Regions from separate parts of the Enterobacter sp. WI-ESBL-E8 genome, predicted to be linked through region 1. Evidence: predicted binding sites of a transcription regulator. Region 1 holds the regulator's gene; each other region holds the start of a gene.
What was found. The regulator sigma-54, encoded in region 1, starts transcription at its own class of promoters, with help from an activator protein. The targets are predictions, from matches to a motif close to GTTGGCACANNTTTCGCTNT.
Positions count from the first base shown of each region.

Region 2: glnA (glutamate--ammonia ligase) is a predicted target of sigma-54. The motif match lies at 1,817-1,836, and genes of this name have one in related genera.
Region 3: ACWHWP_RS06420 (amino acid ABC transporter substrate-binding protein) is a predicted target of sigma-54. The motif match lies at 6,437-6,456, and genes of this name have one in related genera.
Region 4: hypA (hydrogenase maturation nickel metallochaperone HypA) is a predicted target of sigma-54. The motif match lies at 3,239-3,258, and genes of this name have one in related genera.

Region 1 is NZ_JBRWXJ010000001.1:4,454,700-4,462,756, forward strand. It holds gene kdsD (arabinose-5-phosphate isomerase KdsD) at 1-530, shown strand, start outside; gene kdsC (3-deoxy-manno-octulosonate-8-phosphatase KdsC) at 545-1,111, shown strand; gene lptC (LPS export ABC transporter periplasmic protein LptC) at 1,108-1,683, shown strand; gene lptA (lipopolysaccharide ABC transporter substrate-binding protein LptA) at 1,652-2,206, shown strand; gene lptB (LPS export ABC transporter ATP-binding protein) at 2,213-2,938, shown strand; gene rpoN (RNA polymerase factor sigma-54) at 2,986-4,419, shown strand; gene hpf (ribosome hibernation promoting factor) at 4,442-4,729, shown strand; gene ptsN (PTS IIA-like nitrogen regulatory protein PtsN) at 4,812-5,303, shown strand; gene rapZ (RNase adapter RapZ) at 5,349-6,203, shown strand; gene npr (PTS phosphocarrier protein NPr) at 6,200-6,472, shown strand; gene mtgA (monofunctional biosynthetic peptidoglycan transglycosylase) at 6,512-7,237, opposite strand; gene elbB (isoprenoid biosynthesis glyoxalase ElbB) at 7,234-7,887, opposite strand.
Region 2 is NZ_JBRWXJ010000001.1:4,921,359-4,929,415, forward strand. It holds gene typA (ribosome-dependent GTPase TypA) at 1-1,544, opposite strand, end outside; gene glnA (glutamate--ammonia ligase) at 1,923-3,332, shown strand; gene glnL (nitrogen regulation protein NR(II)) at 3,503-4,552, shown strand; gene glnG (nitrogen regulation protein NR(I)) at 4,564-5,976, shown strand; gene ACWHWP_RS23495 (YshB family small membrane protein) at 6,087-6,197, shown strand; gene hemN (oxygen-independent coproporphyrinogen III oxidase) at 6,263-7,636, opposite strand; gene yihI (Der GTPase-activating protein YihI) at 7,825-8,057, opposite strand, start outside.
Region 3 is NZ_JBRWXJ010000001.1:1,348,600-1,356,656, forward strand. It holds gene leuS (leucine--tRNA ligase) at 1-1,148, opposite strand, end outside; gene ACWHWP_RS06395 (zinc ribbon-containing protein) at 1,363-1,845, shown strand; gene rihA (pyrimidine-specific ribonucleoside hydrolase RihA) at 1,902-2,843, opposite strand; gene ACWHWP_RS06405 (amino acid ABC transporter ATP-binding protein) at 2,964-3,689, opposite strand; gene gltK (glutamate/aspartate ABC transporter permease GltK) at 3,689-4,363, opposite strand; gene ACWHWP_RS06415 (amino acid ABC transporter permease) at 4,363-5,103, opposite strand; gene ACWHWP_RS06420 (amino acid ABC transporter substrate-binding protein) at 5,259-6,164, opposite strand; gene lnt (apolipoprotein N-acyltransferase) at 6,564-8,057, opposite strand, start outside.
Region 4 is NZ_JBRWXJ010000001.1:3,899,434-3,907,490, forward strand. It holds gene ACWHWP_RS18465 (respiratory chain complex I subunit 1 family protein) at 1-119, opposite strand, end outside; gene hycC (formate hydrogenlyase subunit 3) at 121-1,935, opposite strand; gene ACWHWP_RS18475 (4Fe-4S dicluster domain-containing protein) at 1,932-2,540, opposite strand; gene hycA (formate hydrogenlyase regulator HycA) at 2,611-3,075, opposite strand; gene hypA (hydrogenase maturation nickel metallochaperone HypA) at 3,287-3,637, shown strand; gene hypB (hydrogenase nickel incorporation protein HypB) at 3,641-4,504, shown strand; gene ACWHWP_RS18495 (HypC/HybG/HupF family hydrogenase formation chaperone) at 4,495-4,767, shown strand; gene hypD (hydrogenase formation protein HypD) at 4,770-5,891, shown strand; gene hypE (hydrogenase expression/formation protein HypE) at 5,888-6,898, shown strand; gene flhA (formate hydrogenlyase transcriptional activator FlhA) at 6,961-8,057, shown strand, end outside.

The DNA.
Region 1 (8,057 bases):
CCTGCCCGCTGGGTCTGGCGCCGACCTCCAGCACCACCGCTGCGCTGGTCATGGGCGATGCGCTCGCCGTCGCGCTGCTGGAAGCCCGCGGTTTTACGCCGGAAGATTTCGCGCTTTCCCACCCGGGTGGCGCGCTGGGGCGCAAGCTGCTGCTTCGGGTTAACGATATTATGCACACCGGCGATGAAATCCCCCACGTCAGTAAAGCGGCCTCCCTGCGCGATGCGCTGCTGGAAATCACCCGTAAGAATTTGGGTATGACAGTCGTGTGCGACGATCTGATGAAAATTCAGGGGATCTTCACCGATGGCGATCTGCGCCGTGTGTTCGACATGGGCGTCGATGTCCGCACGCTGGGCATTGCCGATGTGATGACGCCCGGCGGCATTCGCGTGCGTCCGGGTACGCTGGCAGTGGATGTGCTGAACCTGATGCAGTCCCGTCATATCACCTCCGTTATGGTTGCCGATGGCGACCAGTTGCTGGGTGTGGTACATATGCATGATCTGCTGCGCGCAGGCGTAGTGTAATGAAGGATAAGACAATGAGTAATGCGGGTGCATCCCTTGCAACCTGTTATGGTCCGGTCAGCACCCAGATGATGGCAAAGGCGGAGAATATTCGCCTGCTGATTCTGGATGTGGATGGGGTTCTCTCCGATGGCCTGATTTATATGGGCAATAACGGTGAAGAGCTAAAAGCGTTTAACGTTCGCGACGGCTACGGTATCCGCTGTGCGCTGACCTCGGGTATCGAGGTTGCTATCATCACCGGGCGGAAAGCTAAACTGGTAGAAGACCGCTGTGAAACCTTAGGCATTACCCATTTGTATCAGGGTCAATCCGATAAGATGGCGGCATTCAATGATTTAGTGGGTAAACTGGCCATCGCCCCGGAAAACGTGGCCTATGTCGGGGACGATCTGATTGACTGGCCAGTGATGGCTGAGGTCGGGCTGAGTATTGCCGTTGCCGATGCGCATCCGCTGCTGATCCCGCGCGCGGACTACGTTACCCACATCAACGGTGGCCGTGGTGCCGTCCGTGAAGTCTGCGATCTGCTCCTGCTGGCGCAGGGCAAGCTTGATGAGGCCAAAGGGCAATCGATATGAGTAAAACCAGACGTTGGATTATCATTTTGCTTTCGCTTGTCGCACTGGTATTGATTGGCGTGAACCTTGCCGATCGCGACGATACGCAAACGGAAGCGATCAACACTAACGATCCAACTTATAAAAGCGATCACAGCGACACCGTGGTCTATAGCCCGGAAGGCGCGCTGAACTATCGCCTGATTGCCCAGCATGTTGAATATTTTTCAGATGACGGTATTTCGTGGTTTACCCAGCCTGTCATGACCACGTTTGATAAAGACAAAGTGCCGACGTGGTCAATTAAGTCAGATCGGGCAAAACTAACAAATGACCGTATGCTTTATCTGTATGGCCACGTTGAAGTCAACGCCCTGACCGCTGACTCGCAACTGCGAAAAATTACGACGGATAATGCCCAGATCAACCTGGTGACCCAGGACGTGACGTCGCAGGATCTGGTCACACTGTATGGCACAACATTTAATTCCAGCGGTTTAAGAATGCGCGGGAACTTACGCAGCAAAAACGCCGAGCTGATTGAAAAGGTTAGAACCTCCTATGAAATTCAAAACAAACAAACTCAGCCTTAAAGTAATTATCGCCAGCGCGATGCTGGCAACCAGTCTCCCCGCGCTTGCTGTAACGGGCGATACCGACCAGCCGATTCATATCGAGTCCGACACCCAGTCTCTCGATATGCAGGGCAACGTCGTCACCTTTACAGGTAACGTCGTCATGACCCAGGGCACCATTAAAATTAACGCTGACAAAGTGGTCGTTACCCGTCCGGGTGGCGAGCAGGGCAAAGAGATTATCGATGGCTATGGTAATCCGGCAACTTTCTACCAGATGCAGGACAACGGCAAGCCGGTGAAGGGTCACGCCACGCATATGCACTATGAGCTGGCGAAAGACCTGGTCATCCTGACCGGGAATGCGTATCTGGAACAGCTGGACAGCAACATTACCGGCGACCAGATCACCTATCTGGTTAAAGAGCAAAAAATGCAGGCCTCCAGCGAGAAAGGCAAACGCGTGACCACCGTACTGGTTCCGTCGCAGCTGCAGGACAAAGGCAAAGGCCAAGCCCCGGCACAGAAGAAGAGTAACTAATTCGTTATGGCAACATTAACTGCAAAAAACCTCGCGAAGGCCTATAAGGGCCGCCGTGTCGTAGAAGATGTCAGTCTGACCGTCAACTCCGGCGAAATTGTGGGCCTGCTTGGCCCTAACGGTGCGGGTAAAACCACAACCTTCTACATGGTCGTTGGCATTGTGCCGCGCGATGCCGGCAACATTGTCATTGACGATGAAGACATCAGCCTTCTGCCGCTGCACGCGCGCGCGCGCCGCGGGATCGGCTATCTGCCGCAGGAAGCTTCCATTTTCCGTCGTCTTAGCGTTTACGATAACCTGATGGCGGTCCTGCAGATTCGTAACGATCTGACCAGCGAGCAGCGTCAGGATCGTGCCAACGAGCTGATGGAAGAGTTCCACATTGAGCATCTGCGTGACAGCCTCGGCCAGGCGCTCTCCGGGGGGGAACGTCGCCGCGTTGAGATCGCGCGTGCGCTGGCCGCAAACCCGAAATTTATCCTTCTGGATGAACCCTTTGCGGGCGTTGACCCCATCTCCGTTATCGACATTAAACGTATCATTGAGCACCTGCGTGACAGCGGGCTTGGCGTATTGATCACCGACCACAACGTGCGCGAAACGCTGGCCGTGTGTGAACGCGCGTATATTGTGAGCCAGGGCAATCTGATCGCCCACGGTACGCCGCAACAGATCCTCGAAGACGATCATGTTAAGCGCGTCTATCTTGGGGAAGACTTCAGACTCTGATAGGGTAGAGGTAATGTAACGCCGAACCGGAGAAAAATGCTCTGAACATGAAGCAAGGTTTGCAATTAAGGCTCAGCCAACAACTGGCGATGACGCCGCAGCTACAGCAGGCAATTCGCCTGTTGCAACTGTCCACGTTAGAACTTCAGCAGGAGCTCCAGCAGGCGCTGGACAGTAATCCCCTGCTGGAACAAACCGATCTTCATGACGAGGTAGAAACCCAGCAGTCGCAGGATACAGAAACGCTCGACACCGCAGATGCACTCGAACAAAAAGAGATGCCGGACGAGCTTCCGCTGGATGCCAGCTGGGATGAAATCTACACCGCCGGAACCCCTTCGGGTACGCGTGCAGACTACCAGGACGATGAGCTACCGGTCTATCAGGGAGAAACCACCCAGTCGCTTCAGGACTACCTGATGTGGCAGGTCGAGCTGACCCCCTTCTCCGACACCGATCGTGCAATTGCCACGTCCATTGTTGATGCCGTTGATGATACGGGCTATTTAACCGTCACGCTGGACGATATCCTCGAAAGCATGGGCGACGATGAGATTGAGCTTGAGGAAGTAGAAGCCGTACTCAAGCGCATCCAGCGTTTCGACCCGGTAGGTGTGGCTGCAAAAGATCTGCGCGACTGCCTGCTGATCCAGCTTTCTCAGTTCAGCAAAGAGACGCCATGGCTCGATGAGGCGCGCGTCATCATCAGCGATCATCTGGATCTGTTGGCTAACCACGATTTCCGCAGCCTGATGCGGGTCACGCGCCTGAAAGAAGACGTGCTGAAAGAAGCGGTGAATCTGATCCAGTCGCTCGATCCGCGCCCCGGTCAGTCGATCCAGACCAGCGAACCCGAGTACGTGATCCCGGATGTGCTGGTCAGAAAACACAATGACCGCTGGGTCGTTGAACTGAACTCTGACAGCATCCCTCGCCTGCAAATCAACCAGCAGTATGCCTCCATGTGCACCAGCGTGCGTAACGATTCCGACAATCAATATATTCGTAGCAATTTGCAGGAAGCGCGATGGTTGATCAAAAGTCTGGAGAGCCGAAATGATACGCTGCTACGCGTTAGCCGCTGCATTGTCGAACAGCAGCAGGCTTTCTTTGAGCAGGGCGAAGAGTATATGAAACCGATGGTGCTGGCGGATATCGCTCAGGCCGTCGAGATGCATGAATCAACCATTTCCCGTGTAACCACGCAGAAGTATCTGCACAGTCCGCGCGGTATTTTTGAGCTTAAGTATTTCTTCTCCAGCCACGTGAATACCGAGGGCGGCGGCGAAGCGTCGTCAACGGCGATTCGTGCCCTGGTGAAGAAGTTGATCGCCGCGGAGAACCCCGCGAAGCCACTAAGTGACAGTAAGTTAACCACCATGCTGTCCGATCAGGGTATTATGGTGGCACGTCGTACTGTTGCGAAGTATCGAGAGTCTTTATCCATTCCGCCGTCCAACCAGCGTAAACAGCTGGTCTGACACAACCGATAAGGAAGACACTATGCAGCTCAACATCACTGGACAAAACGTCGAAATTACTGAGGCTTTACGCGACTTTGTGAACACGAAGTTTGCCAAACTCGAGCAGTATTTCGAAAGGATCAACCAGGTCTATATTGTGTTGAAAGTGGAGAAAGTGACTCATATCTCGGATGCCACCCTGCATGTTAACGGGGGTGAACTCCATGCCAGTGCGGAAGGGCAAGACATGTACGCGGCTATCGACGGCTTGATTGATAAGCTTGCGCGACAGCTCAATAAACATAAAGATAAACTGAAACAACACTAATTGTCCGGGCAGTTAACGGGTGCAGGACGGCCTGTTGTGAAACACAACAGGCCATTTGTACAGTTAGCGCTTAGGTGAAATTATGATGAACAACGATTCCGCTCTTCAACTGAGCAATGTCCTTAACCAGGAATGTACCCGCAGTGCTGTTCACTGCCAGAGCAAAAAACGTGCGCTGGAGATCATCAGTGAACTGGCCGCAAAACAGCTGGGCCTGCCGCCGCAGGTGGTGTTCGAAGCGATCCTGACCCGTGAAAAAATGGGCAGTACCGGTATCGGCAACGGCATCGCGATCCCGCACGGCAAACTGGAAGAGGATACCCTGCGCGCCGTCGGTGTGTTTGTGCAGCTTGAAACACCTATCGCCTTCGATGCCATTGATAACCAGCCCGTCGATCTCCTCTTCGCGCTGCTGGTTCCTGCCGACCAGACGAAAACCCATCTGCATACGCTGTCGCTGGTCGCAAAACGCCTGGCCGATAAAACCATTTGCCGCCGACTGCGCTCGGCCCAAAGTGATGAAGAGCTCTATCAAATTATCACTGAAGCAGAAGGCAATCAGGATGATGCATAACCAGGAGATGGCCTTCACATCTGTTGTCCTGAGGAGAAACGGAACATGGTGCTGATGATTGTCAGTGGCCGTTCAGGGTCGGGGAAATCCGTTGCTCTGCGCGCGCTGGAAGACATGGGTTTTTACTGCGTAGATAACCTGCCGGTCGTGTTGTTGCCCGACCTGGCTCGGACGCTTGCGGAAAGACAAACCTCTGCCGCCGTCAGTATCGACGTTCGTAACATGCCTGAATCACCAGAAATTTTTGAGCAGGCAATGAGTAACCTGCCTGAGGCGTTTTCGCCTCAGCTGCTGTTCCTCGATGCAGACCGCAATACTCTGATCCGCCGCTATAGCGATACCCGTCGTTTGCATCCGCTTTCCAGTAAGAACCTCTCTCTGGAGAGCGCGATCGATGAAGAGAGCGACCTGCTGGAGCCGCTGCGCTCTCGTGCCGACCTGATTGTCGACACCTCTGAGATGTCCGTTCACGAGCTGGCGGAAATGCTGCGTACCCGGCTGTTGGGCAAGCGCGAGCGCGAACTGACGATGGTGTTCGAGTCCTTTGGCTTCAAGCACGGTATTCCGATTGATGCGGATTATGTTTTCGACGTGCGCTTCCTGCCGAACCCGCACTGGGATCCGAAACTGCGTCCAATGACCGGTCTGGATAAACCCGTCGCGGCCTTCCTCGACAGGCACACAGAAGTTCACAATTTTATCTACCAGACGCGAAGCTACCTTGAGCTATGGTTACCTATGCTGGAGACAAACAATCGTAGCTACCTGACGGTGGCGATTGGCTGTACCGGCGGTAAGCATCGTTCGGTTTACATCGCCGAACAGCTGGCCGACTATTTCCGCTCGCGCGGGAAGAACGTCCAGTCCCGTCATCGCACGCTGGAAAAACGTAAAACATGACCGTAAAACAAACCGTTGAGATCACCAATAAGCTGGGCATGCATGCACGCCCGGCGATGAAACTGTTTGAACTGATGCAGGGTTTCGATGCGGAAGTTCTGCTGCGGAATGACGAAGGTACCGAAGCGGAAGCAAACAGCGTGATCGCGCTGCTGATGCTGGACTCCGCCAAGGGGCGCCAGATTGAAGTAGAAGCCACCGGCCCTCAGGAAGAGGAAGCGCTGGCGGCGGTCATTGCCCTGTTTAACGCAGGGTTCGACGAAGATTAAGGTCGGCTATTCAGGCAGGTGGCGCTGCGCTTACCCGCCCTACATTAACTTATTGCGCTCCATAAACCCTTCCCCGCCCAACTGACGCATCTGGCGCATAATCCACGCCTGTCGGCTTCGCACGTACCCTGATGGGGCACTGGCTTTAAAGCGGATGGGATTAGGTAAGACAGCAGCCAGGAGTGCCGCTTCTGACATACTCAGACGGCTGGCCGGTTTATTGAAATAACGCTGTGCGGCAGCCTCCACCCCGAATATGCCATCACCAAACTCGGCGACGTTGAGATACACAGTCAGGATGCGCTTTTTGCTCCAGACCGATTCCATCCCCAGGGTCAGCCCCGCTTCCAGCCCTTTTCGCACCCAGCTTCGCCCATCCCATAGAAACAGGTTTTTGGCCGTCTGTTGCGACAGCGTTGACGCGCCTCGCACGCGGTTTTCGTGGCGTTCGTTATGAGCAAGCGCCTTCTCAATGGCCGCGACGTCGAACCCCCAGTGCTCCGGGAATTTCTGATCCTCCGCCGCGATGACCGCCAGCCCCATAAACGGTGAGATAGCGTCCATACTCACCCAATCTGAGTGGGCCACATAGCTGAAATCGCCGGTGAGCCACGCGCCGAGCTGACGCTCAACCATAACGGCAGAGAACGGAACCGGCATAATGCTGAATAATGCCAGCCCGCCTCCCCAGAATACCGCCAGCACAAGAACGATGCGCAAGAGAATACGTTTCACCCATGCGCCTGCGCCAGATTGACGTCTCATTCAGTGAGCACCAGCACACGAGCCACCAGCTTTTCAATACCGGAGGCGGCCTCAGCGATATTATTCGCCAGCATATACGCCGGCGTGGTGACAATCTTGTTATCTTCATCAACCACAATGTCATCAACCGGACACGGAACGTGTTCGCCCCCCATTTCCTCCACGATCTCTGCGGTATCAATATCGGTGCCAATCGTCAGCCGCAGCGGGAAATCAAAAATTTTAGGCAGCATGGCTGGCGCGATACAGATAAAGCCCAGCGGTTTACCCGCCGCGTGCATCGCCTGCGACAGCATTTTTAGATGAGGATCGACCTGACACTCCGCACCCTGCGCGGCAAAGGTGCTGAGATTTTTGGCCGCGCCAAACCCGCCCGGAACAATTAGCGCATCAAGCTCTGCGGCATCTGCCTGAATAAGAGGATGGATGTCACCGCGCGCGATACGCGCGGCTTCAATCAGCACGTTACGGGTTTCCGCCATTGGCTCACCGGTCAGATGGTTAATCACATCAGCCTGATTTTTGTCTGGCGCAAAGCAAATCACCTCTGCTCCCTGTTTTGCCAAAGCCAGCAGCGTAATGACGGCTTCATGTATCTCAGAACCATCGTAAACACCGCATCCGCTCAGCACGACACCAATCTTTTTCATCATGACGATCCTTTTCTGCAACTGGCTGAAGCACATTAATAATTTTGATTAAAACGCTATGCTTCACACATTTCACTGATTCATGTAACAAACCATTTAAGATTTGCTATCTTATCTGCGTGCGGCCTAAATTTTTCAGGCGGCGCCGATTCGAAAATAACTTTAAAAAA
Region 2 (8,057 bases), 470 kb from region 1:
CCGTGACCCAGGAACAGCTTACCGCGATCCTGCAGACCGAACAGCGCAAACGCAACCGCTTTACCCTGACCGTTGGAGATCAGCACGCCGTTGTTACGCTGGCCTACTTCGCCCGGACGAACGTCGTCATAGTGGCTGAAGGTGGAGTACAGCAGACCGGTACCAGAGGTCATGGTCATGAACTCTGAACGGAAGCCGATCAGACCACGGCTTGGGATCACGTAGTCGAGACGTACGCGGCCTTTGCCATCTGGATTCATGTTTTTCAGGTCGCCTTTACGCTCGCCCAGTGCCTGCATTACAGAACCCTGGTGCTGCTCTTCAACGTCCAGCGTCACGTTTTCGAACGGCTCTTGTTTACGGCCGTCGATTTCGCGGAAGATAACTTTCGGACGGGAAACCGCCATTTCGAAACCTTCACGACGCATGTTTTCGATCAGAACAGACAGGTGCAGCTCACCACGACCAGAAACGCGGAACGCATCAGCGTCCTGGGTTTCTTCAACGCGCAGCGCAACGTTGTGCACCAGCTCTTTGTTCAGGCGGTCAAGGATCTGACGAGAGGTAACGAACTTACCTTCTTTACCACAGAACGGAGAGGTGTTGACGTTGAAGAACATCGATACGGTTGGTTCATCAACGGACAGGGCTGGCAGCGCTTCGACGTTCTGCGGATCGCAGATGGTGTCGGAGATGTTCAGTTCACCCAGACCGGTGATAGCGATGATGTCGCCCGCTTCTGCCACATCGCTCTCGATACGCTCAAGACCCAGGTGAGTCAGCACTTTGCCTACTTTACCGTTACGGGTTTTGCCTTCGCTATCGATGATAGTGACCTGCTGGTTAGGCTTCACTTTACCGCGCTTGATACGACCAATGCCGATTACGCCAACGTAGTTGTTGTAGTCGAGCTGAGAGATCTGCATCTGCAGGGTGCCGTCGAGATCGACGTTTGGCGCAGGAACACGGTCAACAATCGCCTGGTACAGCGGGGTCATGTCTTCAGCCATGTCTTCGTGGTCCAGACCTGCGATACCGTTCAGCGCAGACGCGTAAACGATAGGGAAGTCCAGCTGCTCGTCGGTCGCGTCCAGGTTAACGAACAGGTCGAATACCTGGTCAACAACCCAGTCAGGACGCGCGCCAGGGCGGTCAACTTTGTTGATAACAACGATTGGCTTCAGACCATGGGCAAATGCTTTTTTGGTCACGAAGCGCGTCTGTGGCATTGGGCCATCCATTGCGTCAACGACCAGCAGAACGGAGTCTACCATGGACATTACACGTTCAACTTCACCACCGAAGTCGGCGTGCCCTGGGGTATCAACGATGTTGATACGGTAGTCATTCCATTTAATCGCGGTGTTTTTCGCGAGGATGGTAATCCCACGCTCTTTCTCCAAATCGTTGGAGTCCATCACGCGTTCTTGGGTTTCGGCACGAGCATCAAACGTACCGGATTGCTGCAGCAGCTTATCAACCAGGGTAGTTTTACCATGGTCAACGTGCGCGATGATGGCGATGTTACGCAAATTTTCGATCACAACTTTGCCTCAGGCATTTAGAAATAGCGCGTTATTGTACACGGATTAATCGCACTACAAAACAGGATCACAAACATCCCCCGCAAACAAGTATTGCAGAGATGCTTTGTGATCGCTTTCACGGAGCGGTAAAAGGGCACTTTAACGTAAATTGCACCAATATGGTGCTCAATGTTCACATTGAAGCACTATACTGGTGCAACAAATCCATTGTGGTGCAGCCCTTTTGCACTATGGTGCGCATGATAACGCCTTTTTGGGGTGTTTTAAAAGTTGGCACAGATTTCGCTTTATAAAAAAAACATGGCGACAGCCAGTACAAACAGAAATTGAAGACCTCGTTACCACGACGACAATGACCAATCTGGAGAGTTAAGTATGTCCGCTGAACACGTTTTGACGATGCTGAACGAACATGAAGTGAAGTTTGTTGATCTGCGCTTCACCGATACCAAAGGTAAAGAACAGCACGTCACAATCCCTGCTCATCAGGTGAACGCCGAATTCTTTGAAGAAGGCAAAATGTTTGACGGCTCCTCCATTGGTGGCTGGAAAGGCATTAACGAATCCGACATGGTTCTGATGCCAGATGCGACCACTGCGCTCATTGACCCGTTCTTCGAAGAACCGACACTGATCATCCGTTGCGACATCCTCGAGCCAGGCACTCTGCAGGGTTACGACCGCGACCCACGTTCTATCGCGAAACGCGCTGAAGAGTACCTGCGTTCTACCGGCATCGCAGACACCGTTCTGTTCGGGCCAGAGCCAGAGTTCTTCCTGTTTGACGACATCCGTTTCGGCGCTTCAATTTCTGGTTCCCACGTGGCTATCGATGACATCGAAGGTGCATGGAACTCTTCCACCAAATACGAAGGTGGTAACAAAGGTCACCGTCCTGGCGTGAAAGGCGGTTACTTCCCGGTTCCTCCGGTCGATTCTTCACAGGACATCCGTTCTACCATGTGTCTGATCATGGAAGAGATGGGCCTGGTTGTTGAAGCTCACCACCACGAAGTGGCGACCGCTGGCCAGAACGAAATCGCAACTCGCTTCAACACCATGACCAAAAAAGCGGATGAGATTCAGATCTACAAATACGTTGTGCACAACGTTGCGCACCGTTTCGGTAAAACCGCAACCTTCATGCCAAAACCAATGTTTGGCGACAACGGTTCCGGTATGCACTGCCACATGTCTCTGTCCAAGAACGGTACCAACCTGTTCTCTGGCGACAAGTATGCGGGTCTGTCTGAGCAGGCGCTGCACTACATCGGTGGTGTTATCAAACACGCTAAAGCGATCAACGCCCTGGCGAACCCTACCACTAACTCATACAAGCGTCTGGTCCCGGGCTATGAAGCACCAGTGATGCTGGCCTACTCTGCTCGTAACCGTTCTGCTTCTATCCGTATCCCGGTTGTTGCCTCTCCGAAAGCGCGTCGTATCGAAGTGCGCTTCCCGGATCCAGCGGCTAACCCATACCTGTGCTTCGCAGCACTGCTGATGGCGGGTCTGGACGGTATCAAAAACAAGATCCACCCAGGCGAAGCGATGGACAAAAACCTGTACGACCTGCCGCCAGAAGAAGCGAAAGAGATCCCACAGGTTGCTGGCTCTCTGGAAGAAGCCCTCCAGGCTCTGGATGCAGACCGTGAGTTCCTGACTGCCGGTGGCGTGTTCACTGATGAAGCGATTGACGCTTACATCGCCCTGCGTACTGAAGAGAACGACCGTGTACGTATGACTCCGCACCCGGTTGAGTTCGAACTGTACTACAGCGTTTAATAAAGTTGTTTTACCCGGCGTGACAAGCGCCGGGAGTAGTTGCCGTGGAAACTTTTAGCCCATCTCCGGATGGGCTTTTTTCTCCACCAACAACCTGATCTCACGCGCTTTTTACGCCGAAAACGCTATACTGCACTAAATTAGTGCAAACGACTCCAGGAGACTGCTGAATGGCAACTGGCACGCTGCCCGATGCTGGGCAGATCCTCAATTCTTTGATTAACAGCATCTTGCTGGTCGATGACGAACTGGCGGTGCATTACGCCAACCCGGCGGCGCAGCAGTTGCTTGCCCAAAGCGCACGCAAACTGTTTGGCACCCCGCTTCCGGAACTCCTGAGCTATTTTTCGCTGAATATTGGCCTGATGCAGGAAAGTTTGCAGGCGGGTCAAGGGTTCACGGATAACGAAGTGACGCTGGTGATCGACGGGCGCTCGCATATCCTGTCGCTGACCGCGCAGCGTCTTCCCGAAGGTATGATCCTGCTTGAGATGGCGCCGATGGATAATCAGCGTCGACTGAGCCAGGAGCAGCTTCAGCATGCGCAGCAAATTGCCGCCCGAGACCTGGTGCGCGGTCTGGCACATGAAATCAAAAACCCGCTGGGTGGGTTACGCGGCGCGGCGCAGCTTCTGACCAAGGCGCTGCCCGACCCTGCTCTGGCGGAGTACACCAACGTCATCATTGAGCAGGCGGACCGTCTGCGTAATCTGGTTGACCGCCTTCTCGGGCCGCAGCAGCCGGGAATGCATGTCACAGAAAGCATCCATAAAGTGGCCGAACGGGTGGTGAAGCTCGTCTCGATGGAGCTGCCGGAGAACGTCACGCTGGTACGTGATTACGACCCAAGCCTGCCGGAACTGGCGCATGACCCGGATCAGATCGAGCAGGTCCTGTTGAATATTGTGCGCAACGCGCTGCAGGCGCTGGGGCCGGAAGGGGGCGAGATTATTTTACGCACCCGCACCGCCTTCCAGCTCACGTTACACGGCGTGCGCTATCGCCTGGCGGCCCGAATCGACGTCGAGGATAACGGGCCTGGTATTCCATCGCATCTGCAGGACACCCTGTTCTATCCGATGGTAAGCGGTCGCGAAGGCGGGACCGGCCTGGGCTTATCCATTGCCCGCAGTTTGATCGATCAACACTCTGGCAAAATTGAATTTACCAGTTGGCCGGGACATACCGAGTTTTCGGTTTTCCTGCCGATTAAAAAATAAAGGTGACGTTTATGCAACGAGGGATAGTCTGGGTAGTCGATGACGATAGCTCCATCCGTTGGGTGCTTGAACGCGCGCTCACAGGGGCGGGATTAAGCTGCACGACGTTTGAGAGCGGCAGCGAAGTGCTCGACGCACTCACCACCAAAACGCCGGATGTTCTCCTGTCGGATATTCGCATGCCGGGCATGGACGGGCTGGCGCTTTTAAAGCAGATCAAACAACGCCACCCTATGCTTCCGGTCATCATAATGACGGCACATTCCGATCTGGATGCCGCAGTGAGTGCCTATCAGCAAGGGGCGTTCGATTACCTGCCCAAACCGTTTGATATTGACGAAGCGGTGGCGCTGGTTGAGCGCGCGATTAGCCATTATCAGGAGCAGCAACAGCCGCGCCACGCGCCCGATTTTGGGCCAACGACTGACATCATCGGCGAAGCGCCGGCAATGCAGGATGTGTTTCGCATTATTGGCCGCTTGTCCCGCTCGTCCATCAGCGTATTGATTAACGGTGAATCGGGAACCGGTAAAGAGCTTGTGGCACATGCATTGCATCGCCACAGCCCGCGGGCTAAAGCGCCCTTCATCGCCCTGAATATGGCGGCTATCCCGAAGGATTTGATTGAATCGGAACTGTTCGGTCATGAAAAAGGGGCGTTTACCGGGGCAAATACCATTCGCCAGGGGCGGTTCGAACAGGCTGATGGCGGCACGCTGTTCCTGGATGAGATCGGCGATATGCCGCTGGATGTCCAGACCCGACTGCTGCGCGTGCTGGCCGACGGGCAGTTTTATCGCGTGGGCGGCTATGCGCCAGTGAAGGTGGACGTGCGCATTATCGCTGCGACCCACCAGAACCTGGAGCAACGCGTGCAGGAGGGAAAATTCCGCGAGGATTTATTCCATCGCCTAAACGTGATTCGCGTTCATCTGCCGCCGCTGCGTGAACGCCGTGAAGATATCCCTCGCCTGGCGCGTCATTTCCTGCAGGTGGCTGCCCGGGAGCTCGGTGTGGAAGCCAAACAGCTTCACCCGGAAACCGATGCGGCTCTGACGCGTCTGGCGTGGCCGGGCAACGTACGTCAGCTGGAAAACACCTGCCGCTGGTTAACCGTGATGGCCGCCGGACAGGAAGTGTTGATTCAGGATTTACCGGCCGAGCTGTTTGAAGCGACCGCGCCTGAAAGCAGTACCGGGCACACGCTGCCGGACAGCTGGGCGACGCTGCTGGCGCAGTGGGCCGACCGTGCGCTGCGTTCCGGTCATCAAAACCTGCTGTCTGAAGCTCAGCCTGAGATGGAGCGTACGTTATTAACCACCGCGCTTCGTCATACTCAGGGTCATAAGCAGGAAGCCGCCCGCCTGCTGGGATGGGGACGTAATACCCTGACGCGCAAGCTTAAAGAGCTGGGAATGGAGTGACCTTTACCGCAGCGTAAAGATTATTAATTGAGCGCAAAGTGGTGTTATTTTGCGCTTTACTGTTCCGTTAAGTTTTGTATGATCGTGCCCGGAAATTGAGGGTGAACATCATGCTGGAAACATTAGTGAATATGCTCTCTAGCGGAGCCGCTGAAAGCCACACGCCACAAACCGCCGTTGCGGCCGTGCTATGTGCGGCGCTGGTCGGGCTGTTTAGCTAGCGAGTTGAACGTAAAAGCCGGGTGGCGGCTACGCCTTACCCGGCCTACGTTTTCATCAATGCGGCTTAAATGACCCGCGAGAACTGCTGCAAACGCGCTTTCTGCCGCAGGTAGGCATCAAAGCACATGCAGATGTTACGAATCAACAGACGCCCTTTCGGCGTGACCTCAATCGCACTCTCCGATACATCCACCAGCCCGTCTTTCGCCAGCGGCGCCAGGAGCTTCAGGTCTTCTGCAAAATAATCGCTGAAGTGCAGACCCCACTGCGCTTCCACATCACTGAAATCGAGACGGAAGTTGCAGATAAGCGCCTTAATCACGTCCCGACGGATGCAGTCGTCGCGCGTTAACGCAATGCCGCGCCACAGCGCGTTACCTGTGTCATCAACCTGCTGATAGTAGAGCTTCAGCTCTTTCTGGTTCTGCGCGTAACAGTCGCCAATCATGCTGATAGCGGAGACGCCCATCCCCAGTAAATCGGTATCGCCCTGGGTCGTGTAGCCCTGGAAGTTACGGTGCAGTACCCCTTCACGCTGGGCAATGGCCAGCTCGTCATCAGGACGGGCAAAATGATCCATACCGATAAACTGATAGCCGGTCTCGGTCAGCGAGGAAATGGTTTCCTGCAGGATATCCAGCTTCTGTTGGGCAGAAGGAAGGTCGGCATCTTTGATTTTACGCTGAGCGGCAAAGAGCGTCGGCAGATGCGCATAGTTAAAGACGCTCAGGCGGTCAGGGTTAAGTTCGGCCACGCGCTTCAGCGTGAAGGCGAAGCTTTCCGGCGTCTGCTTTGGCAGGCCATAGATCAGATCGATATTGGTCGAGGTGAAGCCAATTTCACGCGCATGGTTGAGTAAGGCAAAGATAAATTCTTCGTCCTGCTCGCGGTTCACCAGACGCTGGACCTCTTTGTTGAAGTCCTGCACGCCCATGCTCAGGCGATTGAAGCCCTCTGCACGTAAATGATCCAGCACATCCAGCTCAATTTCACGCGGATCGACCTCGATCGAGATTTCAGCGTCGTCGTTAAAACTGAAATTGCCGCGCAGCAAGGTCATCAGGCGGCTTATTTGTGCTTTATTCAGATAGGTTGGCGTGCCGCCACCCCAGTGAAGCTGGCTGACGTGACGGCCAGCAAACAGCGGCGCGCGATGCACTATTTCTTGTTCGAGCGCATCAAGATACTGGTCGGCTTTATGCTGCTGACGGGTAACGATTTTATTGCAGCCGCAGAAGTAGCAGAGCTTGTGGCAGAACGGAATATGGACGTAGAGAGACAGCGGACGCTCAGGATAGCGCGCGACAGCCTGCTGAAAATCATCCTCACCGAAGGCATCGGAGAACTCCAGCGCGGTGGGGTATGACGTATAACGCGGCCCGGAATAGTTATATTTCTGGATTAGGGCCAAATCCCAGTCGATAGATGGTACTGACATGCTCACTCCTTCCGTTGGTGTCGCGTTCGTATACGGCGGCCCGTTCCGGCCCTATTGCGGACCATCACTCGGGTGCGCAGCCACTTCTGTCGCCGCGACAACCGCCGTAGTTTAACGAATAACCACACCAGATAACATATAACCGGAAGGGTTATAAGCAGGACTATCGTGCCTGCCGGGTGCAAATGTTAGTTTCCACCCTTCAGAAGACGCATCATATCTTCCTGCTTTTCGTCTTCTTCTTCTTCATCTTCGTCATCGTCGTATGACAGGCCCAGCTTCTGCATCAGTTCATCGATGCGATCCAGTTTGGCATCAACCCATGACTGCTCTTCGGCGGTCAGGGTTTCACCCTCTTCAAGACGTTCCAGCAGCGCGTCCAGGCGCTCATCGTTCTCCAGCAAATCCAGCTCAGCCTGCG
Region 3 (8,057 bases), 3.1 Mb from region 1:
TTGAAGAGGGTGCCTTTTTCGGTCAGCGCCTGTTCGGACAGGTCTGGTTCAGAACCGTCGGCGGCCAGAATAACCGGTTTGATGGTCAGACCGTATTTGGTGGCAAATTCGTAGTCGCGCTGGTCGTGACCCGGAACGGCCATTACGGCGCCAGTGCCGTATTCCATCAGTACGAAGTTCGCGGCCCAGACAGGGATGGCTTCGCCAGTCAGTGGGTGAATGGCTTTAAAGCCGGTATCAACGCCTTTTTTCTCCATCGTCGCCATGTCGGCTTCGGCGACTTTGGTGTTGCGGCACTCGTCGATGAAGGTAGCCAGTTCCGGATTGTTTTCTGCCGCTTTCTGCGCCAGCGGGTGACCTGCGGCCACGGCCAGATAGGTCGCACCCATGAAGGTGTCCGGACGGGTGGTGTAGACGGTCAGGGTCTGGTCGTAGTTCTCAACGTTGAAGGTAATTTCCACGCCTTCAGAACGGCCGATCCAGTTGCGCTGCATGGTCTTCACGGTATCTGGCCAGTGGTCCAGATTATCCAGATCGTTCAGGAGCTCATCAGCGTAAGCGGTGATTTTAATAAACCACTGCGGGATCTCTTTACGCTCAACTTTGGTGTCGCAGCGCCAGCAGCAGCCGTCGATAACCTGTTCGTTTGCGAGAACGGTCTGGTCATTCGGACACCAGTTAACGGCAGAGGTCTTCTTGTACACCAGGCCTTTTTTATACAGCTCGGTGAAGAATTTCTGTTCCCAGCGATAGTATTCCGGGGTACAGGTTGCCAGCTCGCGGCTCCAGTCATAGCCAAAGCCCAGCATTTTGAGCTGGTTTTTCATATACGCGATGTTGTCGTACGTCCACGGTGCCGGAGCCGTATTGTTTTTTACCGCTGCACCTTCCGCAGGCAGACCGAACGCATCCCAGCCGATAGGCTGCAGGACGTTTTTGCCCAGCATACGCTGATAGCGCGCAATCACATCACCGATGGTGTAGTTACGCACGTGGCCCATGTGTAGTCGACCAGAAGGATAGGGAAGCATCGACAGGCAGTAATACTTCTCTTTGCTCTCGTCTTCGGTTACTTCAAAGGTGCGCTTCTCGTCCCAGTGTTGCTGGACTTTTGATTCTATCTCTTCCGGGCGGTATTGCTCTTGCATGGCAGCCAGTGGTCCTGTTTTCAATACAGCTACAAATGTAGCCAATGGATGTGGTAATTCAGATCCGCATAGCATAGCCCAAACGCCCGCGTCAAAACAGCCTTTCGCACAAATGCGCTTTGCAGGAATTTACCGGGTCTGTGCTTCACCTGACAAAGCGGCGATGAAATAAGGTCTATTATTAGAAATAGTTACTTACCCGGGAGGCAAAATGATGAACAAGGTTGCTCAATTTTACCGCGAACTGGTGGCGACACTGACGGAACGGCTGCGTAACGGCGAGCGCGATATTGACGCGCTGGTTGAGCAGGCACGTGCCCGTGTGACGCAAACGGGTGAGTTAACGCGAACCGAAGTGGAAGAGGTGACCCGTGCCGTGCGTCGTGACCTGGAAGAGTTTGCGCGCAGTTACGAAGAGAGTCAGGACGAGGTCGCTGACAGCGTTTTTATGCGGGTGATTAAGGAGAGCCTGTGGCAGGAGCTGGCGGATATCACCGATAAAACGCAGCTGGAGTGGCGCGAGGTATTCCAGGATTTGAACCACCACGGTGTCTACCAGAGCGGCGAAGTGGTGGGGCTGGGCAACCTGGTGTGTGAGAAGTGCCATCACCATATTGCGGTCTATACGCCGGATGTACTGCCGCTGTGTCCGAAGTGCGGGCACGACCAGTTCCAGCGCCGGCCGTTTGAGCCCTAGGTAAAAGCAAAACTGTTTGCACCCTCTCCCTGTGGGAGAGGGCCGGGGTGAGGGCATCAGGCCGCACTATAGTAAGCCAGTCTCTCCGCCAGCAAATCCACAAACGCCTGTCTGTCAATATCCACCATCACCGTAGTATTCGGTTTATTCCCCGTCAGCGAGTAGTAATCCACCACCGTCATGCCCTGGGTATATTTTCCCTGCGTCTCGACGCCAACCCACCTGTCCACCGTGGTAAACATCTCCGGTTTTAACAGCCAGGCGATCGTGCAGGGGTCATGCAGCGGCGCGCCGTGGAATCCCCATTTCTCGGCTTTATGATACTCCATAAAGAAATCGAGCAACTCGGCCACGGTTGTCGCGACCGAATTACCTACGGCACGGAAGCGTTCAATGTCGTCCGCCATAATCTGCGCGCGATGAGTAACGTCAAGCCCCGCCATCACAATCGGTAATCCTGACTGGAAGACAATCTCCGCCGCTTCCGGGTCGACAAAAATATTGAACTCGGCAGCCGGCGTCCAGTTTCCTAGCCCCATCGCGCCGCCCATGATGACGATACGGGCGATTTTGCTGTGCAACTCGGGATGGCTATTAAGCAGCAACGCGACGTTTGTCTGCGGGCCGGTCGCCACCAGCGTGACGGGCTCGGCGCTTTCGCGCAGTATTTTTGCCATCAGCTCTACCGCGGTGCAGTTTTGCGGTGCGAAGCCGGGCTCCGGCAGCGCGGGGCCGTCCAGCCCGCTTTCACCATGAACGTTGTCGGCAATAATGAGCTCGCGCATCAGCGGCTTCACGGCCCCACCCGCAACCGGAATATCGGTGCGTTTAAGCAGCGTGAGCATGCGCAGCACGTTACGCAGGGTTTTATCCGGCGTCTGGTTTCCGGCAGAAGAGGTGACGGCTTTGACGTCGAGTTCAGGGGAGGCAAGTGCAAGGACGAGAGCGATCGCGTCATCATGACCCGGATCGCAATCGAGAATGATCGGTTGTGCCATAGCGTTCTCCATTCATAGCGTTATTTTGTGACAAGGTTAACGCTGCAATGTGACGTCGAATAGAGGAAGAAATCTAAAGCGTGAAGCAGTGCGCAATCCGCAGATTGCGCACCGGGAAGATTAATGCAGGATTTTGGCGAGGAAGTCTTTTGCGCGCTCGGATTTCGGGTTAGCGAAGAACTCCTCTTTCGGCGAGTCTTCTACGATCTTCCCTTCGTCCATAAAGATCACGCGGTTGGCCACTTTACGGGCGAAGCCCATTTCGTGGGTCACTACCATCATGGTCATCCCTTCGTGCGCCAGTTCAACCATGACGTCCAGCACCTCGTTGATCATCTCAGGATCGAGCGCAGACGTTGGCTCATCAAACAGCATCGCAACGGGATCCATGCACAGCGCACGGGCGATCGCCACGCGCTGCTGCTGGCCGCCAGAAAGCTGTGCCGGGAACTTATCGGCATGTGCCGAGAGACCCACGCGTTCCAGGAGCTTCAGCCCTTTCTCGCGCGACGCCTTTTTATCACGCTTAAGCACTTTCACCTGCGCCAGGGTCAGGTTCTCAATAATGGAGAGGTGAGGGAACAGCTCAAAGTGCTGGAACACCATGCCAACGTGAGAGCGAAGCTGGGCGAGATTGGTTTTCTTGTCGTTGACTTTGGTGCCGTTGACAACGATCTCACCCTGCTGCACCGGCTCCAGTCCGTTGACGGTTTTGATCAGCGTCGATTTACCGGAACCAGACGGCCCGCACACTACCACCACGTCGCCTTTTTTCACTTCGGTGGAGCAGTCGGTCAGCACCTGAAAGTGCCCATACCATTTAGAAACATTTTTCAGGGAAATCATTATACCGTCCTTTTCTTCAGCCAGCTGACCAACAGCGACGCGCTTAAACTAATCACAAAATAGACCGCACCCGCGAAGAGCACCATCTCGACCTGCGTACCATCACGTTCACCGATGGTTGACGCGGTACGGAAGAAGTCTGCCAGACTCAGAACGTAGACCAGGGAGGTATCCTGGAACAGCACGATGCCCTGGGTCAGCAGGAGCGGAACCATGGCGCGAAACGCCTGCGGCAGAATAATGAGCTGCATGGACTGCCAGTGCGTCATCCCCAGTGCCAGTGCGGCGCTGGATTGCCCGCGGGAAATACTCTGAATGCCCGCACGGATAATTTCCGAGTAGTAAGCGGCCTCAAACATGGAGAACGCCACCATCGCGGAGATCAGGCGGATATCGGTTTTCGGCGACAGGCCCAGCACGTTTTGCAGGAAGCCGGGCACAATCAGGTAAAACCACAGCAGCACCATTACCAGCGGGATGGAGCGGAACACGTTAACGTAGGCGGTCGCAAACCAGGCGAGGGGTTTAAAGCTCGACAGGCGCATGACGGCCAGCAGGGTGCCCCAGACGATACCAATGATGATGGCGATAACGGTGATTTTTAAGGTAATCACCAGGCCATCAAGCAGGTATGGCATGGATGGAACGATAGAACTCCAGTCAAATTCGTACATTATTTGCCCCCCAGATTACCCGGCAGGCGGATTTTGCGTTCAACCAGGTTCATCACCAGCATGATGAAAGCGTTAATCAGAACATACGCGAGCGTGATCGCGGTGAAGGATTCCCACGCGTGCGCGGAGTAATCCAGCAGTTTGCCCGCCTGAGCGGCCATATCGACCAGGCCGATAGTCGAGGCGATGGCCGAGTTTTTCACCAGGTTCATCATCTCAGAGGTCATCGGTGGAACGATAACGCGGTAGGCGTTAGGCAGCAGCACATAGCGGTAGGTTTGCGGCAGGGTCAAGCCCATTGCCAGGCCCGCATTTTTTTGTCCACGGGGTAATGACTGAATGGCGGCACGCACCTGCTCGCAAACGCGCGCAGCGGTAAACAGCCCCAGACACATCATGGAGGAGACAAAGAACTGTACATTCGGATCCAGTTCCGACTTGAACCACATGCCAATATTTTCAGGCAGCAGTTCCGGGATAACCAGATACCAGGTAAAGAATTGCACGATCAGCGGAACGTTACGGAACAGTTCCACATACAGGGTGCCAAGTGTTGAAAGAAAACGGTTAGGGACGGTGCGCAGAATACCGAACAGAGAACCGACAAGAAACGCGATAATCCACGCCGTTATCGATAATGCCACGGTAACCTGAAAGCCGCTCCACAGCCAGCCAAGATAGGTGGTGTTGCCGAACGGGGCTTGTTGCAGGAATATGCCCCAGTTCCAGTCTATTGACATAATAAACTCCAGAAAAAAAAGGGTAGCAGCGCTACCCTCGAAGATTGGTGAGAAGCTCATTTTTCGCGCTGAGTGGGGAACGACCACTCAACGTATAGTCTGTCCATGCTTCCCGACAATCGAGAGGGCAGGAGATCCCGCCCCTGTTGTTCTAATTAGTTAAGAGCTTTGTCATTTGGAGATTTGAACAGCGCTTTCATGTCTTCAGACAGTTCAAAGTTCATGTTGAGATTTTTTGGTGGAATCGGGTTCTTGAACCACTTGTCGAACCATTTTTCCGCTTCGCCGGAGGTCTGCACCTGAGCGATGGTGTCATCGATCAGCTTTTTGAACTGCGGATCGTCTTTACGCAGCATACAGCCGTAGGCTTCTTTCGACTGCGCGGTACCGACGATATCCCAGTTGTCCGGTTTTTTCGCTTTCGCACGCTCGCCCGCCAGCAGGGCGTCATCCATCATAAACGCGACGGCACGACCACTTTCCAGAGTACGGAAGGAGTCGCCATGGTCTTTCGCGCTGATGATGCGCATATCCATTTTCTTCTCGTCGTTCAGCTTGTGCAGCAGCACTTCTGAGGTGGTACCGGAAGTGACAACGACCGCTTTGCCTTTCAGGTCAGCGAAGTCTTTGATCTCACCGCCTTTCTTGGTCAGCAGGCGGGTGCCCACAACAAAGATGGTGTCCGAGAAGGCAGCCTGTTTCTGACGCTCGAGGTTATTGGTGGTGGAGCCACACTCGAAATCAAAGGTGCCGTTTTGCAGCAGTGGAATACGGTTCTGTGAAGTGATTGGGATCAGCTTCACCTGCAGGTCAGGTTTGTTCAGCTTTTTCTTCACAGCTTCAACGATGGCGTTGGAGTAATCCTGTGAATAGCCCACGACTTTTTGCGTGTTGTCGTAGTAAGAGAACGGGACTGAAGATTCACGGTGGCCGACCACGATGACGCCGTTTTTGGCAATCTTGTCGAGAGTGCTGCCTGCTGCCGGAGCATCTTCAGCGTGAACCACGCCTGCAGACATTCCCATAACCAGCATTGCTGTGGCCAGTTTACGTAATTGCATACCCAACTCCTTTTTTATCAGCGCCAGTGACGCTTTGATACCCATTGTGATGTTGTTATATCTCGCGCAATGCGAGTGCAGTGTTATGCAAGCTTGTTAACATTTAGTCTGGCTTAATGTAAAGATTTTGCTGCGTTATTGTTTATTTTTGCGAAGCGCGCCGCACCATTCAGAGGCAAATATCTCCCGTTGCACCGTTTCGGTGCTACCGATGATCTACGCTGGTGCGACTAAGTTGCACGTTAAGCCAAACTGCGTTTACCTGAATAAACAAAGCAATAGGCGTGCCAGAATTGAACTTTGGAGGGAACTGTCGGGTGGCAGCTACGCCTTACCCGACCTACGGGAACGAAATGTAGGCCGGGTAAGCGTCAGCGCCACCCGGCAAAGGAGGTAAGGTTATTTACTACGCAGACGCAGGCTCATCAGCACCGCGCCAAAGCCGAACAGCACGGTCAATATCCACAGCGGCCAGTTACCGGTACGGGCGTATGGCGTCAGGCCGGATGTCGGCGTGACTTTTGTGGTCAGCACTTCCCGGGTGAACTGTGGGATCATGGCCTGGATTTCGCCCTGCGGTCCAATCACGGCGGTGATGCCGTTGTTGGTGCTGCGCAGCAGTGGACGCGCCAGCTCCAGGGAGCGCATCCGCGCCATCTGGAAGTGCTGCCACGGGCCAATTGACTTACCAAACCAGGCATCGTTAGAGATAGTCAGCAGGAAGTCCGTGTCAGGGCGGAAGTTATCGCGCACCTGCTCGCCGAGGATAATCTCGTAGCAAATGGCCGCCGTCAGAGCAAAGCCGTGCGCGTGAAGCTGGGGCTGAACGTATGGCCCGCGGCTGAAAGAGGACATCGGCAGGTCAAAGAACGGTGCCAGCGGGCGCAGAATCGACTCCAGCGGAACAAACTCACCAAACGGCACCAGGTGGTTCTTGTTGTACCGGTCAGTGGAGTTATAGCTGTACTCGCTGTCTTTGCCGAGCGTAATGATGGTGTTGTAGGTGTCGTAGCGGTTCTGCTGATTGAGACGCGCATCAACAATCCCGGTGATCAGCGTGCTGCCACGCGAGAGCAGCAGGTCGTTCATCATGTTGAGGAACGGCTGCTGGTTAATCTCCAGATCGGGGATCGCCGACTCTGGCCAGATAATCAGCTGTGATTTACCCATCACCTCTTCCGTGGCGTTGGCGTAGATCTTCAGCGTATTCAGCAGTTCTTTCTCGTCCCACTTCATGGACTGCGGGATATTTCCCTGAACCATAGAAACCTGCGTGGCGCGTTCGGGCTCAAGGGTGAACCACTGGATATAGCGCAGCGGGAAGGGCAGAGCGAACAGCACCAGCGCCACAACCAACGGCTTCCAGCAGCGCTTGACCAGCGCCAGGACCAGCAGGCCGCTGACAACCATCAGCAGGAAGTTGATGGCCTCAACGCCCATCACCGGCGCCAGGCCTTTCAGGGGGCCGTCAATCTGACTGTAGCCGAACTGCAGCCATGGGAAGCCCGTCAGCACCCAACCGCGCAGGAACTCGGTGAGTTGCCAGACCACCGGCGCGGCAATAGCGACGCGCAGCCAGCTGGTTTTTGGCCACAGGCGAGAAAGGATGCCTGCGAACAGACCGGTATACAGCGAGAGATACGCAGCGAGCAGCACCACCAGGAAGACGTTAACCGGGCCCGGCATACCACCAAACTGGGCGATGCTGACATAGACCCAGTTGATGCCGGAACCAAACAGTCCCAGCCCCCAGAAGTAGCCGATGGCGGCAGCCTGTACCGGACGACGATTCAGGGTCAGACCCTGTAGCCCCATCAGGGAGAGAATGGCCGCAGGCCAGATGTCGTAAGGAGAAAAAGCCAGCGTACCGCTGGCTCCGAGTAACAGCGCCAG
Region 4 (8,057 bases), 560 kb from region 1:
AGCACGCCAGGCCCGCGACGGTTGTGCATCCTGGCGCGCGCCACGCGGCTAATCCCGGAAAGCAGCGGCGCAGCGGCGAACAGCACCAGCGCCTGAAGTAATGCCAGTAACAAACTCATGTCAGGCTCCTCGTGAAATCACAATCACCACCAGCACCGCCAGCTCGATGACCGCCAGACGGCGGAACAGTGCGGGCGCGGCGGCATTTTGCCAGCCTGGTACCCAGCCCACCGGATTCAGCCAGTGGCGCAGCTTCAGCACCGCGGCAAAGTTCTCTTTCACCGGCATGGCAAAACCGTGGGCGGTGATGACCATCGACTGTTCGTGTTCGTAGCCGCAGGCCCACGCCGCACCGCGCGAGCGGGAAGAGAGTCGGTCGCGTTTGAAGAACAGCATCAGGACGAACGGCAGCAGCGGTGCGCCAATCAGCAGCAGCGCGATCATAGGCTGAGAGACGGTGGTATTCGCCACGGTCAGCGGCAGCGGAATGGCGTTACCCAGCAGCGGCAGCAGCCACGGCGCGGCAACCCCGCCCGCGATGCAGCACAGCGCCAGCGCAACCACGCTCACACCCATCAACACCGGTGCGCAGCAGGCGTTTTCAGCTTCGCGCGTGCGCGGCGCGCCGAGGAAGGTGACGCCGTAAACTTTCGCCATGCACATCACCGCGAGCGCCCCGGTAATCGCCAGCCCGACCGCCAGCAGCGGGCCGAGCAGGCGTGCGATAAAGACGTCGCTCTGGCCGAGCGCGAAGAAGGACTGATAGATCACCCACTCCCCGGCAAAGCCGTTCAGTGGCGGCAGCGCGGCCATCGCCATCAGCCCGACCAGCATCGCCAGTGAAACCACCGGCATCTTTTTGCCAATCCCACCCAGCTTTTCAATATCCCGATGGCCGGTGCGGAACCAGACGCTTCCCGCGCCGAGGAACAGGGTGCTTTTAAACAGGCTGTGGTTGACGAGGTGATAGAGACCGCCGATAAAGCCGGCGGCAATCAGCGCCGGTTGATTCAGCGCCAGCCCGGTCACGCCCGCGCCCAGGCCGAGCAGGATGATGCCGATATTTTCGAGGGTGTGATACGCCAGAAGACGCTGGATATTGTGCTCCATCAGGGCGTACAAGCCGCCGACGAAGGCGGTAACCATCCCGGCGACCAGCAGCACGACGCCCCACCACAGCGGCGGCTGGCCGTCGGTCAGCGTAATCGCCAGAATCCCGAACAGACCGACCTTCATCACCACCACAGAAAACAGCGCGGCGGCGGGCGCGGAGGCATTTGCATGCGCCTGCGGCACCCAGCCGTGCAGCGGGATGATTCCGGCGAGCAGGCCAAAGCCAATCACGCCCAGCAGCCAGACGTCATTCCCCAGCGGATGGCCGTTGAGCGCAGCGAAGTCCAGCGTGCCGAAGCGTTGCCACACCAGCCAGCAGGCCAGCGCCAGCAGCAGCGTCCCCAGGCGTCCCAATGCAAACCACAGCTTGCCGGAGGCGCTGCAGCCCGTCAGAAACACGCCGCAGAGCGCCATGATCTCCGCCATCACCACCAGCGCGCCGAGGTTACTGGCGATAACGGTGCAGACCGCCGTCGCCATCAGCAGATTGACCAGCAGGCCGTTGGCTTTAGCGTGCGGGTGGCGGTGCCAGTCGATATTGAACAGGCTGATAAACAGCCCGCACAAGCCAAACGTCACCAGCCAGACGGCGTTCAGCGGCGCGATCTCAACGGCGTGGCGAATCAGCGGCACGAGCGCGTCAACGGATTGCCCGCCGAGCAGAACAGCACCGCCTGCCGCCAGCGTCATCAGGCTACCTACCGCCCCGCCGACCCCGGCGACCAAGCCGCTGAGGATTTTATGGAAAGAGAAGATCTGCGCCAGAACGGCGGCGGCAGCAAAACAGGCTATCGCGCTGGTAATCATCATCGCCGCGTTCATTTCGCCCCCTCGTTAAGCGCCTGTAGCAGAGAAAGGTCGCCAAGATCACTGTTGATGGTCAGCTCGCGTTTACGCTTGCTGGTACGTGCGATGTCGCGAATGTTAACCAGAATCAACGCTTTGGTTGGGCAGGTGCGCACGCAGGCCGGCCCCTGCTCATCAAAGCTGCACAGGTCGCACTTCACCGCAACGGCGCGGATGCCGGGCACCCAGTCCAGCAGCGTGCTTACGCGCGCAGGCGCCGGCGGCGCGGGCGGGGCTTTTGGCGAGTTGGCGTTCGCCGGAATGTGCAGCGGGCGGCTGCCGGAAAATTCAATCGCGCCGAACGGGCAGGCAATGCCGCACAGCTTGCAGCTTACGCACAGGCTTTCGTTCAGCTGGACAGCGCCATCAACGCGGGTGATGGCATTCACGGGACAGACGCCTGCGCAGGGGGCATCTTCACAGTGGTGGCAGAGCTGCGGGGCAGACTCTTTTTCATTACGCATGACGTGCAGGCGCGGCATGGACTGCAGCCCATGCAGGCGATGCGTTTCCGAACACGCCGCCTCGCAGGTTCGACAGCCAATACAGACCGTCGAGTCAGCAATTACAAAACGGTTCACCGGGTCATCCTCTGGTGATAGTCATTTTTGACGAAAAACTGTCTTGTCGACACTTCTCGACACGCATCGGTCAGGCCACGTTTGCTGAGGCATTTCCATCCATCAGCTGCTTCAGGTTGACCGGGAGATCGTTCTCGACTGCGGCGTACAGGCCGTTATAAACCGGCGCGATTTTTTCCAGATAGTGCTCCAGCACCTGCTGGCGATCGCGGTTGCTGACGTGGCCGTCCACCATGCCATCGGCCATCAGCTGCGCCTTCGCAATACACTGTTTTTGGCCGTCTTTTGTCTCGAGGTGGTACTCAATGGTGTGGCTGTTGAAGTTATCCGCCAGGGTAACGTTGATGATGAAATGGCCGAAGAGGACAAACTGCATGTCGCCCTGCGCCGCACAGCTCATCGCGTGGTGAAGACGCGCTTTCGAGAGGGTAATGCCCTGGACCAGAGAGTTGCAGTAGAGGTGCCACTGGTCCTGCAGCTGTTGATGACGCTGCGCGATGTAATCCGCTTTTTCGCTGATTTCCCAAATAGTCATAGAAGGTATCCGTTTAATGGAGATAGCGGCTGTTAAGCAGATTCCATGCCAGTTTTTATTTGATTGATTTTAAAGAAATTAAACCAAAAAGACGCTGTCAACGCCGGGGTGTCGACGTGTCATTTCGACAGCGTTGACATCGACACGCCTTAACAAAAATCAAGCTGGCACTGTTATTGCATTCAATGGCGCAATTCATTGAGGAGGCGTCATGCACGAAATCACCCTCTGCCAGCGGGCTCTGGAACTTATCGAACAGCAGGCAGTGCAAAACCACGCGAAGCGCGTCACCGGCGTCTGGCTGAAGGTCGGGGCGTTTTCCTGCGTCGAGACCAGCGCCCTGAACTTCTGTTTTGAGCTGGTGTGCCGCGGCACGCTGGCGGAAGGTTGCGAACTGCATATTGAAGAGCAGCAGGCGGAGTGCTGGTGCGGGCAGTGCCAGCAGTACGTCACCCTGCTGTCATCGAAGGTTCAGCGCTGTCCGCAGTGCCAGAGCACCGGGCTGCGCATCGTGGCAGATGACGGCATGCAGATCCAACGCCTCGAAATCGAGAAGGAGTAAAGTATGTGTAGCACCTGCGGTTGCGCCGAAGGCAACCTGTATATAGAAGGGGATGAACACCGTCCTCATTCCGCGTTTCGCTCCGCGCCGTTTTCACCAGCCCCACGTCCCTCTGCGGCACTGACCGGGATCGCTTTCGTCCCGCAACGCTCCGATGCGGGCGATCTGCACTACGGCCACGGCGAAGCGGGTACCCACGCGCCGGGCATCAGCCAGCGCCAGATGCTGGAGGTGGAGATCAACGTGCTGGACAAAAATAACCAGCTCGCCGCCCGCAACCGCGCCCGCTTTGCCACCCGCAAGCAGCTGGTGCTGAACCTGGTCTCCAGCCCCGGCTCCGGCAAAACCACGCTGCTCACGGAAACGCTCAAGCGCCTGAACGGGCGCGTCTCCTGCGCGGTGATAGAAGGCGATCAGCAAACCGTTAACGACGCGGCGCGCATTCGCGAAACCGGCACACCGGCGATTCAGGTCAACACCGGCAAAGGCTGCCACCTGGATGCGCAGATGATTGCCGACGCCGCCCCGCGCCTGCCGCTGGCGGACAACGGTATTCTGTTTATTGAAAACGTCGGCAACCTGGTCTGCCCGGCGAGCTTCGACCTCGGTGAACGGCATAAAGTCGCGGTGCTTTCGGTGACCGAAGGCGAAGACAAGCCGCTGAAGTACCCGCATATGTTTGCCGCCGCCTCCCTCATGCTGCTGAACAAAGTCGACCTGCTGCCGTACCTGAACTTCGACGTGGATAAGTGCCTGGCGTACGCCCGCGAGGTGAACCCGGACATTAACATTCTGCTGGTCTCCGCCACGCGCGGCGACGGCATGGACGGCTGGCTTCGCTGGCTGGAGAACGAACGATGTGCATAGGCGTACCGGGACAGATTCACTCCATCGACGGTAATCAGGCCAAAGTCGAGGTCTGCGGCATACTGCGCGACGTCGACCTGACGCTGGTCGGCAGCAGCGATGAAAGCGGCGCATCGCGTCTCGGCCAGTGGGTGCTGGTGCACGTGGGGTTTGCCATGAGCGTAATTAACGAAGCGGAAGCCCGCGACACGCTCGACGCCCTGCAAAACATGTTCGACGTGGAGCCTGACGTGGGCGCGCTGCTGTACGGCGAGGAGCGATAATCATGCGTTACGTTGATGAATACCGCGCCCCGGAGCAGGTGCTGCAGCTTATCGGGCATCTGAAAACGCGCGCGGCGCTGCTGGAGTACACGGCAGAAAAACCGCTGCGGATCATGGAGGTGTGCGGCGGACACACGCACGCCATCTTCAAATTTGGCCTCGACCAGCTGCTGCCGGACAACATCGAGTTTATTCACGGCCCCGGCTGCCCGGTCTGCGTTCTGCCGATGGGGCGTATCGACAGCTGCATCGAGATTGCCAGCCGGCCCGACGTCATTTTCTGCACCTTTGGCGACGCGATGCGCGTGCCGGGGAAAAACGGCTCGCTGCTGCAGGCAAAAGCGCGCGGGGCCGACATCCGGATCGTCTATTCGCCGATGGATGCCCTGACGCTGGCAGCGGATAACCCCGCGCGCAAGGTGGTGTTTTTTGGCCTGGGCTTTGAAACCACCATGCCCGCCACCGCCATCACGCTGCAGCAGGCGAAAGCGCGCGGCGTCGATAACTTTTTCTTCTTCTGCCAGCACATTACGCTCATCCCCACGCTGCGCAGCCTGCTGGAAGAGCCGGGAAACGGAATTGACGCCTTTCTGGCGCCGGGGCATGTCAGCATGGTGATTGGCACAGACGCCTACGGTTTTATCGCTGAACAGTACAATCGTCCGTTAGTGGTCGCTGGTTTCGAACCACTTGATCTACTGCAAGGTGTCGCCATGCTGGTTGAGCAGAAAATAGCGGCCCTGAGTGCAGTGGAAAACCAGTACCGCCGCGTGGTACCGGATGCAGGCAATGAACGGGCCCAGCAGGCGATAGCCGACGTGTTTTGCGTTGAGGGCGACAGCGAATGGCGTGGCCTGGGGCTGATTGCCGAATCCGGCGTGCGCCTGACGCCGGCCTATCGCGCGTTCGACGCCGAAGCGCATTTCCGCCCGCAGCCGCAGCAGGTTTGCGACGATCCCCGTGCCCGCTGCGGCGAGGTGCTCACCGGTAAATGCAAGCCTGATCAATGCCCGCTATACGGCAACACCTGTAATCCGCAAACGGCGTTTGGCGCGCTGATGGTCTCCTCCGAAGGGGCGTGTGCCGCGTGGTATCAGTATCGCAACCAGGAGAGTGAAGCATGAATACGGTTGAAATGGCGCACGGAAGCGGCGGACAGGCGATGCAGCAACTGATTAACCGGCTGTTTATGGAAGCCTTCAACAACCCCTGGCTCGCCGAGCAGGAAGACCAGGCGCGCATTGACCTCGCGACCCTCACCGCGCAGGGCGACAGGCTGGCCTTCTCTACGGACAGCTACGTGATTGACCCGCTGTTCTTCCCGGGCGGCGATATCGGCAAGCTCGCCGTCTGCGGTACGGCGAACGACGTCGCCGTCAGCGGCGCCATTCCGCGCTACCTCTCCTGCGGGTTTATCCTTGAAGAGGGGTTGCCGATGGAGACGCTCACCGCGGTGGTCAACAGCATGGCGCAGACCGCGCGCGAGGCGGGGATTGCTATCGTCACCGGCGATACCAAAGTGGTACAGCGCGGCGCGGCCGACAAACTGTTCATCAACACCGCCGGCATGGGGGCAATCCCCGCCGATATTCACTGGGGCGCGCAGCGCCTCGGCGTGGGCGACGTGCTGATCGTGACCGGAACGCTGGGCTGCCACGGGGCGACCATCCTGAACCTGCGCGAAGGCCTGGGGCTGGACGGCGAACTGCGCAGCGACTGCGCGGTACTCACCCCGCTGATTCAGACGCTGCGCGCGATCCCCGGCGTGAAGACCCTGCGGGACGCGACGCGAGGCGGCGTAAACGCCGTGGTCCATGAATTTGCGGCAAGCTGCGGGTGCGGGATTGAGCTCGCCGAGCGCAGCCTGCCCGTTAAGCCCGCCGTTCGCGGGCTTTGCGAACTGCTGGGGCTTGACCCGCTCAACTTTGCCAACGAAGGCAAGCTGGTGGTTGGCGTTGAACGCGCCGCGGCACAGGCCGTGCTTGAACAGCTGCGGGCGCACCCCTCAGGACGCGAGGCGGCAATCATTGGTGAAGTGGTTGAGCGCAAAGGGGTGCGCCTGACCGGGCTTTACGGCGTGAAACGCACGCTGGATCTGCCGCACGCGGAACCCTTACCCCGTATTTGCTAGAACCGCGCCAAAAGCGGTCAGCACTGAACGTCTCTTTTTGCCAGTTTCTATTGGAAAGCAATATGCCGTATACACCGATGAGCGATCTTGGACAGCAGGGCCTGTTTGACATCACGCGCACACTTTTACAGCAGCCCGATCTCGGCGCGCTGAGCGATGCCCTGACGCGGCTGGTCAGGCAGTCGGCGCTGGCCGACAGCGCCGCGATTGTGCTCTGGCATAGCGGAACGCATCGCGCGAGCTACTACTCAACGCGCGATAATGGCAAAACGTTTGAATACGAAGACGAAACGTATCTGGCGCATGGCCCGGTGCGCCGCATTCTTTCCCGGCCTGAAGTGCTGCACTGCAATTTTGACGAGTTCCGGCAGGCGTGGCCGAGGCTTGCGGAGAGCAACCTTTATCAGCCTTTCGGGCATTACTGCATGTTGCCGCTGGCGGCAGAGGGCCAGATTTTTGGCGGCTGCGAGTTTATCCGCACCACCGACCAGCCGTGGCGCGAGGCGGAGTACGAACGCCTGCACACCTTTACCCAGATTGTGGCCGTCGTCGCGGAGCAGATCCAAAGCCGCGTCACCAATAACGTCGATTACGACCTGCTGAGCCGCGAGCGCGACAACTTCCGCATTCTGGTCGCCATCACCAACGCCGTGCTGTCACGGCTCGACATGGACGAGCTGGTCAGCGAAGTCTCAAAAGAGATCCACCACTATTTTAAAATCGACGCTATCAGCATCGCGCTGCGCGGCCATCGCAAGGGCAAGCTCAACATCTACTCCACCCACTATCTTGATGAGGCCAATCCGGCACACGAGCAGAGCGAGGTCGATGAGGCCGGTACGCTCTCCGAGCGGGTGTTTAAAAGCAAAGAGATCCTGCTGCTCAACCTGAACGAACAGGATCCGGTGGCCCCTTACGAGCGAATGCTGTTCAACACCTGGGGCAACAAAATTCAGACGCTGTGCCTGCTGCCCCTCATGTCCGGTGACACCATGCTCGGCGTGCTGAAGCTGGCGCAGTGTGAGGAGGGCGTATTCACCACCGCCAACCTGAAGCTGCTGCGCCAGATCGCCGAGCGTATTTCCATCGCCCTGGATAACGCCCTCGCCTATCAGGAAATTCATCGTCTGAAAGAGCGGCTGGTGGATGAGAACCTCGC